One region of the Solibacillus sp. FSL R5-0449 genome, then DNA from elsewhere that is predicted to be linked to it. Evidence: riboswitches for the same ligand, from Rfam matches in the RefSeq annotation. Region 1 holds a riboswitch; the other holds the start of a gene.
What was found. Region 1 has a riboswitch for preQ1 ahead of MKY27_RS02430 (QueT transporter family protein). Riboswitches for the same ligand answer to the same signal wherever they lie in the genome.

Region 1 (8,094 bases):
TTGTAAAGTGACCGGCAAGTTCTGTGGCAAAGCTTGCGCGTTCACCGGTAATACCGTTTACCGTAACCGCATAAACGAAGCCTTCACTTGCAGCGGCTAATTTTTTAATTCGTTCAGGAGGGCTCATCAATGATACGAGCTGGACGAGTGCAATGCCGTTTTCCTTTAACGCATCATGCAATAAGGCACTTTCTTCAAAAGGCATATCCGGTACAATCAGTCCTTCGACACCACCACGTTTTGCATCCTCTGCAAATACTTCAATTCCATAAGCCAGAATCGGGTTTAAGTACGTCATGACAACGAGCGGAATATGGATTTCCTGTGCAAAGCTTTGGAGTTCATCCAGTACCTTTTTCAATGTCACACCTTTGGCAAGTGCCCGTTCACCGGCTTGTTCAATAGTTGGTCCATCAGCTACAGGATCTGTAAATGGAATGCCGACTTCAATTGCGGAAACCCCGATTTGCTGAAGCTTTAATATAGTAGGTTTTAATGTTTCAAGCCCGCCATCGCCTGCCATAATATAAGGAACAAATGCTTTATCCCCTGCTGCTAATACGTTTTCTAGCTGTTTTTGCAATGTCATTTCACGCCACCTCCAAGTTTATCCATTAATGTGTGAACATCTTTGTCCCCGCGTCCTGATAAGCAAACAACAACAATTTCATCGGCAGGTCGGTCCTTGGCAAATTGACTTGCATAGTAAACTGCATGTGCGCTTTCCAATGCCGGTAAAATTCCTTCCGTTTCACATAACAGCTTCACACCTTCAAGTGCCTCTTCATCTGTAACAGAAGGGTAGGCTGCACGACCTGTTTCATGTAAATGGCAGTGTTCCGGTCCAACTCCCGGATAATCAAGCCCCGCAGAAATTGAATGCGCTTCTTGAACAAAGCCATTGTCATCCTGCAATAAATACATGAATGCACCGTGAAGGACACCGGTTTTCCCGACATGAATTGCTGCCGCGTGTTTGTCGGTATTGACACCTGAACCTGCAGCCTCCACTCCGTATAATGCTACATCTTGATCTTCCACAAATGGGTAGAACATTCCGATTGCATTACTGCCGCCACCGATACAAGCAATAACTGTATCCGGAAGACGTCCTTCCTGCTGTAAAATTTGGGCACGTGTTTCATCCCCGATGACACGCTGGAAATCACGGACAATTGTAGGGAAGGGGTGTGGTCCAAGTGCCGATCCTAAAATGTAATGCGTATCTTCTATATGCGTAACCCAGTGACGCAACGCTTCATTAACTGCATCCTTTAATGTAGCGGAGCCTTTTTCTACTGCAACAACTTTTGTCCCGAGCAGCTCCATACGGAAAACGTTCAGTTGCTGGCGGCGTACATCTTCTGCCCCCATATAAACGATACATTCCATATCAAGCAATGCACACGCAGTTGCCGTTGCGACACCGTGCTGACCTGCACCTGTTTCAGCAACAATTTTTTTCTTCCCCATACGTTTTGCTAAAAGTGCCTGGCCAATCGCGTTATTTATTTTATGTGCACCAGTATGGTTTAAATCTTCTCGTTTTAAATAGATTTTCGCACCGCCGACTTTTTTCGTTAAACGCTCCGCAAAATAGAGGGGAGTTTCACGTCCGACATATTGCTTTAAATAATAGTCAAGTTCTTCCTGGAAAGAGGGGTCCTTTTTTGCTTCCTCATATGCAAGCTCCAATTCTTCAAGTGAAGTCATCAATGTCTCGGGTACAAATTGCCCGCCGAATCGCCCAAAACGTCCTTTTACTGTCGTCATAAAATCAACTCTCCTTTTGCTGTTTCAATAAAATTCGTAATCGCTGCTGAACTTTTTCGACCATCCACTTCTACACCACTTGAAACATCTACCGCAAATGGCTCGACAAGCATAATCGCCAATCCAACATTTTCTTCATTTAGTCCACCTGCCAAAATGACCTTTTCAAGCGGGATTTTCACTTTATCAAGCAGCATCCAGTCAAAAGACTTTCCGCTTCCTCCACGGAAGTCAGTTCCAGGCGCATCGAACAAATAATAGTCCACATCATATGTTGCCGCACGTGTCACATCGTCTTCGCTACGAATCGAAAATGCTTTAATTGCCGGCAACCCGATTTCCTGAATCTGATCAGGCGTTTCATCTCCGTGATACTGGATATAATCGAGTCCGACTTCTTTTGCAATTTGACGAATAGTGGCTGGTTCCTCATTGACAAAAACCCCGACTTTTTTGACCGTACTCGGAATTGCCTTTGCCAGTTCCACTGCTTCCTCTACCGTAATGCGTCGTTTACTGGGCGCAAACATAAATCCGATAAAATCGGCACCTGCTTTGACCGCTGTTTCCACATGTTCAATTTCTTTTAATCCGCAAATTTTTACTTTTGTCATCGATTTTCGCCAACCTTTGCTGTTATGTCGATTTGTAGTGCTTTAAGTGAATTTTTGACGTCTCCGCTGCGCATTAATGCTTCGCCGACTAATACTCCTTTTGCGCCAGCATTCGCCACAAACTGTGCATCTTCCGGACCTAAAATGCCGCTTTCACTAATAAATGCTATCGGTGAAGGGGGAAGAAGCTGCGCAATTTCAAGTGTTGCTGACAACGAAACATCGAATGTTTTCAAATTCCGGTTATTCACTCCGATAATATTTGCCCCAATAGCAAGGGCACGCTTTAATTCATCGGCATCATGTACTTCAACGAGCACTTCCAGCTGTTGTTCTGTCGCATAGGCGTAAAGGGATTTCAGCTGGTCATCCGTTAATGCTGCGACAATCAACAGGATAACCGATGCGCCGGCCGCTTTCGCATAGTCGATCTGCACTTCATGAATGATGAAATCTTTACATAAAACCGGTATGTCCACAGCATTGGCAACGGCATTTAAATCTGCATAGCTACCTTTGAAAAATGCGCGCTCTGTCAAGACGGAAATACAGGCAGCACCTGCTTCTTCGTATTGTAACGCTTGCTCAACAGGGTCGACTTCTGTCGCAATATCACCTTTAGAAGGGGAAGCACGTTTCATTTCCGAAATTACTTGCAATGAATTGGCTGATATCAGTGTTTCGTATAGGGAAGGGCGGACCTTATCAATTGTTAAAAACACAGGCTTTGTCGAAAGCAATTGTGGCAGCTCAGTCTTTTTTTGGTCAATAATACGGTCTAAAATCGTCATTTTACGGGTTCCTCCTGCGTCTTTTTTTGGCTATAAGCAACGATATTTTCTAATTTTTCATAAGCGCGTCCTGACATTATGCTGTCCTTCGCCATCTCGATTCCTTCTTTCATCGTCTCGGCAAGCCCGTATGCAAAGAAGCCAATGCCGGCATTTAAAAGAACCGTATCGAAATACACGCTTTGTTTTCCTTTTAGTAAGTCACGCATGATAACTGCATTTTCTGCAGGAGAACCGCCGCGAATTGCAGAAAGGGGCTGTGCGGCTAAACCGACATCTTCAGCACGCAGTTTAAATGGAATCATGTCCCCGCGGTCTAGCAGTACAAAAGTGTTTTCACCATCCAGCGAAGCTTCATCCATTCCTTGGGCGCCAGATACGACGATTGCACGTTCTCGTCCCAGCATATGGAGCACTTCCGCATAATCGGTCGTGAAGTTAGGTCGGTTAATGCCGACAAACTGCGTTTTTAACGGAATAGGGTTTGTTAGGGGGCCGACTAAATTGAAAATCGTCGGCTTGCCGATTGCCTGTCGAACTTCACCAATCCGTTTTAACTTCGGGTGCATGTTCGGAGCATGTAAAAAGGCGATACCATGCTGTTTGAGCAATTCAGATGTTTGCTCGATATTCGGCAGCAGTGTAATGCCAAGTGCTTCCAACACATCCGAGCTTCCTGAAGCGCTCGATACTTTCCGGTTGCCGTGCTTTGCTACTGAAATACCGCCACCTGCCAATACAAATGCGGAAGTCGTACTTATATTGAAGCTTTGTAGTCCATCCCCGCCTGTGCCGCAGTTATCGATATAGATGCCTTCGGGTACTTCGACAGCAACTGCATGTGATTTCATGACAGAAGCCAAGCCCGCAACTTCATGTGCCGTTTCTCCTTTTGCACTCATCGCTGTTAAAAATGAGGCAATCTGATCTTTCGGTGTTTGCTCATTAAAAATAAGCTGTGCCGCCTGTTTCATTTCCTCAAAAACTAAATGCTCTTTTCGCTCGATCTGTTCAATATATGGAAGTAAAGACATGTTCATCATCCTTTCAGTAAAGAGTGGAATGGCGCTTCTTCATCTGTTTCCGAGTGAAGCTGTGCGACATTACCTTGAATTATTATCGTTTGTTCCGGTGTTGTGAAATCGACCTGGCCATTAAAGCCGATATAGCCGATCAAGCCTTGTGCTGGCAATAGCCCTTTCACGACGTCGATGGCATGAAGGGTAGGGCTTAACGTACCTGTTGTAACATTGGCAAGCTGCTGCACCGAGTTTTCTGTACTAAAGCGTTCGATTGACGGGGCATCATTTGTAACGGAAATATTCCCGTCCCTTACTTGCATATAGTTTGATTTTGATGTGCCGATTACTGTGCAATCATCAAATTCGACATAGTACATATACGGTGCAGCGTGTTCAACGCGCATTTTCCGGTAAAGGGAAAGGGCCTCGCCAGTAAATTGTGCACGATAACTTCCATTTTCCTCTTTTTCGACATGTTGTAATGTATAGGATGACTGTTCAGGTGTCTGTGTTGTAAACAGCTGTTCAATCAGTTGATCAATATTTGGTGCCACTTGCTCTGCTTCAATATTTGTATGGAAAACAGCAATTTCATCTGTTAAATGATCAAAAATAACGAGTGTATCGTAAACATGGAACTGCAGTTCAGGCAACGGCTTCTGCAATGCGTGAATATAGCCAATGCCGCCACCTGTAAACGGATATTCTGTATGTGATGAAATGCGCGGCATCACTTGCTTCAACAACTGGATCAGCTCGCCTTCATATGTGTAGGCTTTATTGGAATGATGTGTATGATCCAAAAGCTGATCTTCAGTCCCGATATATGTTTTACGCGGGTTGACACCAATGAACGAATAGCGTCCATTACCATCATATTTTGAGGAACTTTCCAATAAAAACTTCCGTTCACCTTGCAGTCGCTGGAAAATAGAAATCGGTGTCAGTAAATCCCCATTTACTTTTTTCATTGATGTACGAAAATGTTGCTGAACTACCATTTGAAACACTCCTTTTTTGAAATAAACTACGCCTTTACGATTCAGATTATTTAGCAATCCTGTAATTAATTTAAAGCTTTGCTGAATAAAAAAAAATCGCCCTCAGCAAAAGAATTAACTTTTGCGAAAGGACGATTTTCACCGCGTTGCCACCTCGTTTGAAGCAAATCAAAAAAACTTGCTTCCACTTAAACCTGATAACGGCAGGGTACCGTCCGCCGACTAACGCCGGCAGCTTTCATAAGGCCCATTCACATTTACCTTTTGGCGTATTTTCACCAGCCATACGCTCTCTGGACAAAACGATAAATGCTACTCTTCTTATTCAACAATTTACTCAACTAAGCTCAACTAAACGAAAACGGTGGTCACGCTCCCGCAACCTGCTACCGTAAATAACAATTTGAATTATGCTTTATTCTAACACTGAAAAATGAAATGTCAAACAATTCTAAAATAAGTTTTCTAAATAAAAAACCAGCCGACATAAAAAAATCAGCTGGTGAAACAATCGAAATTAGATTAATTTTTTGAAATCCAATCGTTTATTTAAAGTGTACATAATCGGTGCTCCAACCGCCAATACAACAAATTCGCCAAATGCTACAAACAGCCAAGTTTCCCAGAACGGGAAGTCAAGCACGATATTCAGCTGTGCTGCAATGATAAACATTGTAAACGTAAATAACGTTGTATTAATAATCAGACGAGCCCAAATATTTTTCACAAACTTACAAATGAATATGAAAATTCCCAGTGTAATAATCGTATGTCCGACACCAAATACTAAATCGATGGGACCGATTGAAGACATCAGGAAATTGGAAATAAATACACCTAAAACTACACCCAACATATAGCGCGGGTTAAATGCGACTAAATGGTTAAAAATTTCGGCAATACGGAACTGTACTTGCCCAAAGCTAATTGGCGCAACAAGCATTGTAACAGCAATATATAATGCTGCAATAATGGCACTCGCTGCAATAAACTTTACCTTCATATGAAATTCCTCCTAGTTTTTTAACGTGGGATGGTTACGAACCACGCAAAGCAACTGCAATCATAGCAATATTGAAAATAAAAGTAAAGATTTATAGGACTTTTTTTTCAAAAAATTTTACAGAGTAGAAAGTTCAACAAACCGCGTCGCTTAGCGGTTTAAAGAGTATTGTCAAAATTCCGAAATGAGGCACATTACCTAGAATAAATTCAGAACATTCTAAATGTTATTGACTATCTAAAAATGACGCGGTAATATTATTTCAACACTTCATCCAAATGAAGTTCGGTGCTTTAAATCGATAAAGTAATTAGGGGGAAATAAGATGAGAAAAAATTTAATGAAGCTGTCCTTTTTGTTATTCGGGCTTCTTTTATTATTAGCTGCTTGTGGCGGGGAAGAGAGCGAGACATCTTCGAATGAGACGTCCAATGGCGAAGCAGTGGATACAGCTAAAGCTGATAGCGATAAAACGTTTAAAATCGGAACAACACAAATTGTTGAGCATCCATCATTAGATGCAGCAAAAGAAGGATTTAAAAAAGCAATTGAAGATGCAGGGATTAAAGCAGAATACGTAGACAAATCTGCAAACAACGATAACAGTGCGAACATGACGATCGCCCAGCAGTTAGTCGGGGAAAATGTAGATCTGATTTTCGCGAACTCAACACCTTCAGCACAGGCGGCAAAAAGTGCAACTTCTGATATTCCGGTTATCTTTACATCGGTAACGGATGCAGTAGGGGCGGAATTGATCGAGTCAATGGCAACACCTGGTGCTAACGTAACAGGTACGATTGATTTACATCCGGAAACAATGCCGAAAACAGTTGCCTTCCTTAAAGAATTAGGGGCAACAAATGTAGGGATGGTATATAACGCGGGTGAGCAAAACTCAGTGGCACAAATCGCGGCAGTAAAAGAAATTGCAGCAAAAGAAGGCGTAACAATTGTTGAAGCGGCAGTATCTGCTTCATCTGAAGTTCGTCAGGCAGCAGAATCTTTAGTAGGAAAAGTAGATGCATTCTATATTATTACTGATAATACGGTCGTTTCGGCACTAGAATCTGTAATCGAAGTAGCAGATGCAAACAAATTACCGCTTATTGTCGGTGAGCTTGATTCAGTAGAGCGCGGCGGTTTAGCTGCATACGGTTTCGAATACTATGATATCGGCTATGAAGCAGGGCAAATGGCAGCACAAATTTTATTGGAAGGCAAAGCACCTTCAGAAGTTCCGGCTGCATATCCGGCTAACTTAAAACTAGTAATCAATAAAGCTACTGCAGAAAACTTAGGGTTGGAAATTAAGCCTGAATGGGAAGCAGAAGTACAATAATTCACATTTATACAAAAAAGCAAGTCAGCCTAAACAGGTATAAAATGTTTAGGCTGACTTGCTTAAAACTTTTAAAAAGTCAGGAGATGATTCGAGATGTTTACAGCTATGTTTGGGTCAGTGGAGCAAGGGATCATCTATGCAATTATGGCACTTGGGGTTTACTTAACATTCCGCGTGCTGGATTTTCCGGATTTAACGGTTGATGGAAGCTTTGTAACGGGAGCAGGTACGGCAGCGATGATGATCGTGCTTGGCTATAACCCGATTCTTGCCACATTGGTCGCAACAGTTGCTGGATTTATTGCTGGATGTATGACAGGAATTTTACACACGAAAGGGAAAATCAATCCGCTGCTTGCAGGGATTTTAATGATGATCGCTCTCTATTCGATTAATCTTCGAATTATGGGATTAAGCTCAGATACCGGTGTAACACGACCAAATATTCCACTATTAAATTCAGAAACAGTTTTTTCGACGTTCGGTTCTTTCTGGTCGAATTTAGGCATTGATTCCGCGATTACAAACGTATTGAAATCAATGGG
Region 2 (8,094 bases), 1.4 Mb from region 1:
CTAAGCGTATAACGGTAATAATCCAGTGGAAATTGGAGGATGAATAACAACAAAGAAAGGAAAAACAGATACATTGCTGTTCTGAAAATGGACCATTTAAATTGTTTAGCACTCCATTTCTCAAACAGACGTGATATACCCGTAATTAAAATAACGAAGTAAAGCAGCCATTCCAATGGCGTCGTAATAAAGAACAGGAAATTCCTTGTCTTTGATAATTCTTCACTTAGCAGCAGTTCTTGCGTTGTAAGAAAAGTGCTTGGGTCAGCTGCTGTTCCTTGAAGAGCGGCTGGAATTCCACTATTTTGTCCAAGGAAAAAATACAGATACATTGCCACTACATACAGACCAAATCCAATGACAGCCATTAAACCCCATTTTTTTGTCATTCCTTTTACACCTCAATTCATTCGTTACCATATCCTATTATTGAAATGCGGAAATCATATCTCCCAAGTTGATCAATCTCAATTTTTGATGGTTCTATCCATCTTGGAATCTTCATAAATTGACTCAATCTAAAATCGAAGAAACAAGGAGCGTTTAACCATGTTGTTTGCTGTTCATTATTTGGAAAATAATACGCCTGTTCTAAGTCAGTGTTTAGAACGTATTCCTGATGTAGATGAGGATTTAAAAATAAAAGGGCGTAAAGGAAAAGTTGTAAATGTCGTGCAAATCGAAGAAAGTAAATACCACGTCCATGTCGTTCTAGAAAAAGTAATTAAAAAGCAAGATTTATTAAAAGACGATAAAAAGAAAAGACGTTGATCTAAGGGAAATTTGCCGGAAATAAAAGTAAAAATATAACAGTTTCCTATATACCTCTCCCTTTGTGAATGCTATACTAACTGGTAAGAACATTTTGTTTCTTATCCCGGTCTTGTAGCTCAGTTGGGAGAGCACCACCTCGACAAGGTGGGGGTCGCTGGTTCGAGACCAGTCGGGACCATCAAATTAATAGGCTCGTAAAATCCTTCTTTTTTTCCTTTTCTAAAATCTTGACAAAAAATCAGTAACCTTTCTAATCGGTTACTGATTTTTTAGATAGTCTCCCCTATTATTTTAAAGGTTTAATAATATAATCCTCACCTAAATCGACTATATTCAAGTTTAAATCTTTTGTCATTTCCTGTATCTCTGCCGGCTCAAGAGAAGTTCCAACAATCGCCTGTCCCTTCGTTTTTGATAATACTTCAAAAAGCTGCTTTTGACTCTTCACAGCCATTTGCTGCTGACCCGGTTCATCAAAAACCATTAGTCCAGGATGGTTTCCACCATACTGCTGACTTGTCTTATAAATAGCTATTACATAAGACCAGATTAATCGGATATTATCGCTTGCCGAAGAATTAAATTTAATATCAAAACCACTTACGATAGGAGTGTATTTATCATGTGAAATTGCAATTTCATTTGTTTTAATACTGGAAAAACTAAATTCCTTTAACAAGCTTAAAAACTCTTTCTCGAAATAAGCTAGCTTCTTTTTATCCAGTTCCGAGAAGTAATCTTTCGGCAAGGCTTCCTGTCTGGATAAATAATTTCGCCACTCTTCCTTTACATTATCAAAACGCTGGTCAATTTTTTCAAAAGAATTACTTGCATCTTGCAGCTTATTTAATAGGATTTTCAACTCCACCAATTTTTCCATTTCCTTCTTAGTAGGCAATTGTGGATTTTCACTTAATTCGGATTTATAAAGCCTTAACTCTCTTCTAGCATTATCAAGATGTTCAGAAATTGCATCATGCTTGGATCTCTTATTTTGAATAACTTTTTGCGATTGCTTTATACCGAAATTGAGTGTATTAATTTGTTCTTTTATAAAAGTTATATTCTCTGATAAATCTAATGGCTGGATACTTGTTTCTGGAGGCATAAGCGAATCTTCAACATGCTGATTACAAGTAGGGCATACACCAATAGAAAGGCTCGAATCCACCATTGAACCTAATTTGTACAGTTTTTCAGCTTCTTGATTTCGTTTTAAATCTATTTCTAAATTTTTAAGGTTTTCAATCATAGAACGATGATTGTTTCTTTCTAAATGTAAATCCTGTTTGATAGAATTTATTTCACTTTGCAATTGTAAAACAAGCATTTCTTGCTCTTTTACCTTCTTTTCGTACTCTGAGGTAACACTGGATATTTTGACAATATTATAGTTTTCTTTTTCTTTTATCGAGCGCTCTAATTGAAATATACGGTCAACAATTGAAACAAGTTTTTTATTCTCATCATACACATTTAACTTCAGCTCCTCTAACAGTGAAGGTTTTTCAGGAATACTCGTAACTTCCCCATGTATACTGACAACTAATTCTTCTATATCCTGTTTCAATGTAGACCATTTATTTGAAATTAAAGCCCTTTGTATTTTTAATTCTTCTCTCTCTTTCGTATTCTTGGTAACATCCATGTTCAATAAAAATTCAAATGCCCGTTTGGATAAATCTCTGATACCAAAACCTCCAGAGATAGGAGAGTAAAAACTGCTCCACCCTTTAGTTTGCTCCACAAAAAATAATGGAAAAAGGGTCTGAATATATAAAATCCTGTCCTTTCCTTCAAATGTAGGTACTTCAGGCAAATTCCATTCTAAAAAGCTGGCTAAAAAGGCATGAAATCCTGCTTTCTCTGTTGCAGAACCACTCATATGGACATAAAAATCTTTGGAATTCACTATTTCTTCTTTTGTGAGCTGAGGTCCAAAATGCACTCTTATTAATTTCTCATCAATGCTAGATGATTTTATCCATCGGGTCAGTGTTATAATATTCCCTTTTTGATTGGAAATCTCTAGCTGCACTTTGGATTCTAAAATCGGGACATCCTTTTCCAAATATGACAGCTTCTCTTTCAGCACAGGTTTCATGGTTTTTGCATTTCTTCCACCTAGCATTTCTTCAATGCCCAATACATAAAGTATGGAATTTAAAGTAGAACTTTTCCCTTTTGTATTTTTGGCTCTTAATATATTAAATCCTGACTGGAATGGAATATCGGTCCCAAATACTCCTTCAGCCGTATCAATCGTTATTTTAAAATAATTCAAATTTATTCGGTTCATGAGGAGTACCTCTCTTTAAATATTTGCAAAATGTACTTATCAGACAGACTTTTTTTAATTGTAGTTAAAAAATTTTTTTCTTCTAAGAATACATCTTCTTTCAGTATACTTTGTGCGAAAACTTCCCCTTTTTCAGTTAATGAGAATTTACCCGTACTATCATTGAATATAAAAACTCCCATTGCTACTCCGTAATTCAGCGCTCTATTTAAAAAGGGGTCAAAGCTGATAATTGGAAAGTTTCCCGTTTCCTTTAGATTCAGCAACCTTTCATAGCGGCCATGATTCTGCATGCCCCAGTTAAATAACTGTAGTTTTAACAGCGAAGCCGTCTGCTTCGTGGACGAAAGATGCAGAATAAGAGTTATCTGTGATATTCGGTACATCGGTCGCAATTCTGGGGAAATTGGCACTTTTTTTCTACTGAATCTAATTTCTTTTATTTCATCGAATGGCAAGTCCATTTTTTAACCTCCAAAATCCAGTGGGCAGTCAATAAGCCAGCTTGCGATTGCCTCATGGCACAAATCATTGTACACAGAGAATTCAAAAATATCATTGAAATCTTCCCCGATCAACGCAGTCCTATACTTGACCATGGTTTCTTCTAACAACTCTTTTGGAGCTAAATCTGACAGCAATGTCTCTTCTTCCAGATGACTTGCAATGGAACTTTTAATTCTCACTTGTTTCTCATATGCAGAACTATATGTCTGTTTCATGTAGTTTAGAATTTCCTGTCCCTTTATATAGTTTCGCACCTGTAAATCAATATATTTGTTAGTTTTTCTTTCCTTAATTCCTTGGTCCAAATGTTCAAAGAGATTCCCGATTTTCCTGTCTAATATTGCAATCGAAGACGTCTGGCACTGTTTCCAGTTAATAATTTCTGCTTCATCCGGCACTGATACTTCAATATTAATCTTTTCATTAAGAATACGTTTTACCTGAAGAATTTCTTTTCCGTAAAATAGCTCATCATGAGCAAGGACATCAAAATCATCATCTATTAAATCCTTCATAGTTTCATCTTTACGGTATTCGACCGCTTTTTCATGACAATGAGCAATAAGAGATTTATTAGTAATTTTCGGAGTAAGAAAAATCCATTTTTTTATTTTGACACCTTGAAGGAACTTTAATAATTGAGGCTTATATTTATTTAGTTTTTGTAGGTCTGTTGTCACTTTATCTCTTTGATGAGCATAAAGTTTAGCGGAATCATATTCATCGTCCGGACAGTAACACTGAAAAACTATTCCACTTCTTGTAAAACCCTCTATACCTAAATCGCCATTTGTATGCGCAGTCATTTCCTGATAACCATCAACTTCGTATTTCATTTTTAATAAGGTTTGACAATGTTCTTCCCAACTGTCCCCATTGTATGTACCAAAAGGTGTTTTGAGCATATTTCCCTCCGCACTATAAATATGTAGTTGCACTAATTATAATAGTAACATATTTTTACATTTTTAGTTAATATTTATCAATTATCTACATAGTCTTCAGAAAAATAAAAAAAGAGTAATACAAACCACTTGTTTACCCTTTTGTCCGCAATTTTTCCGCAAGATTTTTTCCAATTATTTTGTGTTACATTAGGTGGCGTTGTAAAAAATTCGCCAATGTCATTATCTGCACGCTAATGACCTAAAAACGTGGATCATCTTCTTATCAAAATCAATATCACCCCACTTTAACCCTAAAATTTCTCCTCTATGCATGCCTGTATAAATAGCAAGTAAAAAGGTTAAATAGTGTCTTTCACCGGTTATAATGACGTGCAGCAATATGCTTCCAAAAAAATCTCAAAAGAAGATGTCGTAGAAACAATATTGCAACCATTAAGTCTTACCGTTAGCATATAACAAAAGAGCTTAAAGAACATGAATAATTCGTGTTCTTTAAGCTTTATTCAAAACCTTATTTACGTCTGGGACGGTTCAGCTTAACTAATGTAAGTGCGGTAAAAATACGTAAGCATATTATTACATTAATCAGGCGGACATTTTAGATAGACGCTTTTCTTTATACACTAAACCTTGCGCTAAAAAAGCCGCGCCAATCATTTGCATGACTATTTTTACAATCACTTGACCCACTATAGCGGCAGGGACGGCTACCCAAGGGATAAAGCCTGCGCCCATTGGACTTAAGCCGACAACGACAAAAATAACTGAGTCTAACAAGCCGCCTACAATTCCACTATAAAACACACGCCACGCCATCGGTAATTTTAAACGTGTATAAATTTCTGTATCTGTCGTTTCAGCTACTAAAAATGACAAGGCGGAAGCTGCAACGATGACTAATGTATCTCCTAATGAAAAGGACACCACAGCTGATAAGACTAACGCCAGGAAAATAAAGAGGTATGTTTTTTTGCGGCCATATTTATTTTGAACAAGGTCTCGGAAAATAAATGTCGCCCCAATAAAGAAGGAGCCCATCGGTACAAGAAATATCCCGAATTCAAGTGGCATAAATCTCGCGGTTACGACATTTGCCGTAACAATTGATACTAAATAAAGTAAAACTCTTATCATAAAATCCTCCTATTTTAACGATTGTTCATAAGCTTCCATTCCTTGCAGACGAAGCTTACATGCTGGGCACTCCCCGCATCCATCCGCAATTATTCCGTTATAGCATGTCAATGTTTTGTGACGTACAAAGTCAAACGCACCTAGCTGATCTGCTAAAGCCCATGTCTCGGCTTTATTAATCCACATGAGTGGCGTATGAATAACAAATGATGTGTCCATCGATAAATTTAATGTGACATTTAAGGATTTCACAAAGGCATCGCGACAATCTGGATAGCCACTAAAATCGGTTTCACATACACCTGTCACAATATGCTTCGCGCCAATTTGGCTTGCTAAAATTCACTAAATTACGACCCGGCACAAACGTAGAGGGGAGCTCGCCTGCCACGCCTTCTTGTATTTCGATATCGTCACGCGTCAAAGCATTCGGTGCTAATTGATTTAAGAGCGACATATTTAAAATATGATGTCGTACGTTCAACTCCTGTGCAATCTGTTTCGCACACTCAATCTCGAGTGCATGCCGTTGTCCATAATCAAAAGTAACGACTTCAACCTCTTTAAAGTTTTTTAAAGCCCAAAACAAACAAGTTGTACTATCTTGCCCGCCACTAAATACAACAACGGCTTTCTCATGTTTCATTCTTTTTCTCCCCTTTCTTAAACCAAAAACAGCACTAAGAGGCAGTACTAGTTAATCTTTTTTTATAGAGGGTTGTTAATAACCGCTCTAGGCTATTTGAATAAAAAATTATCGATTATCAATTTTTTCAGGATATAAATCATGATTCATTAAACGATAGTTTGCTATTTCTTCATATTTCGTACCTGGACGGCCGTAGTTGCACCATGGATCGATTGAAATACCTCCTCGTGGCGTAAACTTGCCCCATACTTCAATATAGCGGGGATCTAGAAGTTTAATTAAATCATTCATAATAATATTTACACAATCTTCGTGGAAATCACCGTGGTTGCGGAAACTAAATAAATACAATTTCAGCGACTTACTCTCAACAATTTTTTTATCAGGAATATATGAAATATACATCGTTGCAAAATCCGGTTGCTGCGTAATCGGACAAAGACTTGTAAACTCCGGGCAGTTAAACTTCACAAAATAATCACGGTCTACATGTAAATTGTCTACAGACTCTAATACTTCTGGTGCATAAGCAAATGTGTACTTTACATTTTGATTTCCTAATAATGTTAAATCCTCTAATCCTTCTGTTTGGTGACGACCAGACATAAAAAAAACCTCCTTAAGTTAATACCGGAGTATTCCAAGGAGGGCGAACTATAACATCTCTAATCAAACTATTGGAGGCATAAAAAAAACCACATCCAATATGGACATGGCGTAATATACATGTATCCATAGTTTTTTATAGAGGGTATCAGCTATGAACCTCTCCTGAACAACTCAGGTATTTCAATAATTTACATTGTAGTATATATTGTTCTTACTGTAAATCAATATTTTCAAAATTATGGTTTTCTCTATATCCCAGTAAGCCTATCAGTAGGATTCATCTTAAAGAGAGATATAAGTTTGCTCTTAATCCATTACAAGACCGCCATCAACGACTAAATTCTGCCCAGTGATGGCACTTCCCCAAGGAGATGCAAAGAATAATGCCACTTCCGCTAAATTTTTTGGTGTTGCCACTCTTTGTAAAGGGGTTATGTTTTCAATCAATTGAAATACTTCTGCTGTTGTCACTTTACTTGCATCCGTTTGTTTTAATAGTCCACCAGACATCATATTGACTGTAACGCCATACTCCCCTAACTCTTTCGCCATGTTACGTGTAAATCCGAGCAATGCTGCTTTAGCTGTTGTATATTCATGATAAGCTACTACCGGATTCTGAAATAAGTTTGTCCCAATATTAATAATACGACCAAATTCCAGTTCTTTCATATCCTCAATGCATGCTTGAATACTATTTAAAGCACCCTTAATCGTTCCTTCAAATTGCTTATTGTAATCGGTCCATTGAAGCCCAAACACATTTTTTTGTGTGAGTGGATTAAATTCAAAATCAATCAATGCATTATTAACAATGGTTGTAATCGGGGTATGAAAATACTCTTTTGCCTTTTTAACCATTTGCTTCACTTCTTGTTGATTGCGGATATCTGCTTGTAAAGCGATAACTTGAGAACCCAAACTTTGTGCTAAATGTTGCGCTTTTTCCTCACTCTTATAATAATTCAGTACGACATTAGCTCCCTCTTTGACAAATGCTTTTACGAGTTCTTCTCCAACACCTCTACTTGCGCCTGTAACTAAAACGGTTTGTTCATGTAATTTCATCATCATTTCCCCCTAATTATTTTTTGTCAGTTGTTTGAATAACCAGACCATTTTCAAACTTCCCATAAAACTCTATCCGTTTTCCTCCTCGCTGGATTTAGATGGACGTAAGTGCAAAAAACGTCTCTATTAATATAGAGACGCCA

Region 2: it holds a riboswitch for preQ1, as region 1 does, so the genes downstream of both, queF (preQ(1) synthase) here and MKY27_RS02430 (QueT transporter family protein) in region 1, are expected to answer to the same signal.

Annotation. Positions count from the first base shown of each region.
Region 1 is NZ_CP150239.1:479,861-487,954, forward strand. It holds gene trpA (tryptophan synthase subunit alpha) at 1-589, opposite strand, end outside; gene trpB (tryptophan synthase subunit beta) at 586-1,773, opposite strand; gene MKY27_RS02410 (phosphoribosylanthranilate isomerase) at 1,770-2,387, opposite strand; gene trpC (indole-3-glycerol phosphate synthase TrpC) at 2,384-3,178, opposite strand; gene trpD (anthranilate phosphoribosyltransferase) at 3,175-4,212, opposite strand; gene MKY27_RS02425 (metal ABC transporter ATP-binding protein) at 4,218-5,201, opposite strand; T-box leader at 5,326-5,539, opposite strand; gene MKY27_RS02430 (QueT transporter family protein) at 5,719-6,204, opposite strand; PreQ1 riboswitch class I at 6,211-6,255, opposite strand; gene MKY27_RS02435 (ABC transporter substrate-binding protein) at 6,530-7,546, shown strand; gene MKY27_RS02440 (ABC transporter permease) at 7,643-8,094, shown strand, end outside.
Region 2 is NZ_CP150239.1:1,876,918-1,885,011, forward strand. It holds gene MKY27_RS09175 (M48 family metallopeptidase) at 1-389, opposite strand, end outside; gene MKY27_RS09180 (hypothetical protein) at 550-771, shown strand; tRNA gene MKY27_RS09185 (tRNA-Val) at 880-952, shown strand; gene MKY27_RS09190 (hypothetical protein) at 1,061-3,073, opposite strand; gene MKY27_RS09195 (hypothetical protein) at 3,070-3,537, opposite strand; gene MKY27_RS09200 (hypothetical protein) at 3,541-4,485, opposite strand; gene MKY27_RS09205 (hypothetical protein) at 4,708-4,800, opposite strand; gene MKY27_RS09210 (VUT family protein) at 5,074-5,619, opposite strand; partial or broken gene queC (7-cyano-7-deazaguanine synthase QueC) at 5,632-6,268, opposite strand; gene queF (preQ(1) synthase) at 6,377-6,877, opposite strand; PreQ1 riboswitch class I at 7,000-7,046, opposite strand; gene MKY27_RS09225 (3-oxoacyl-ACP reductase) at 7,187-7,948, opposite strand.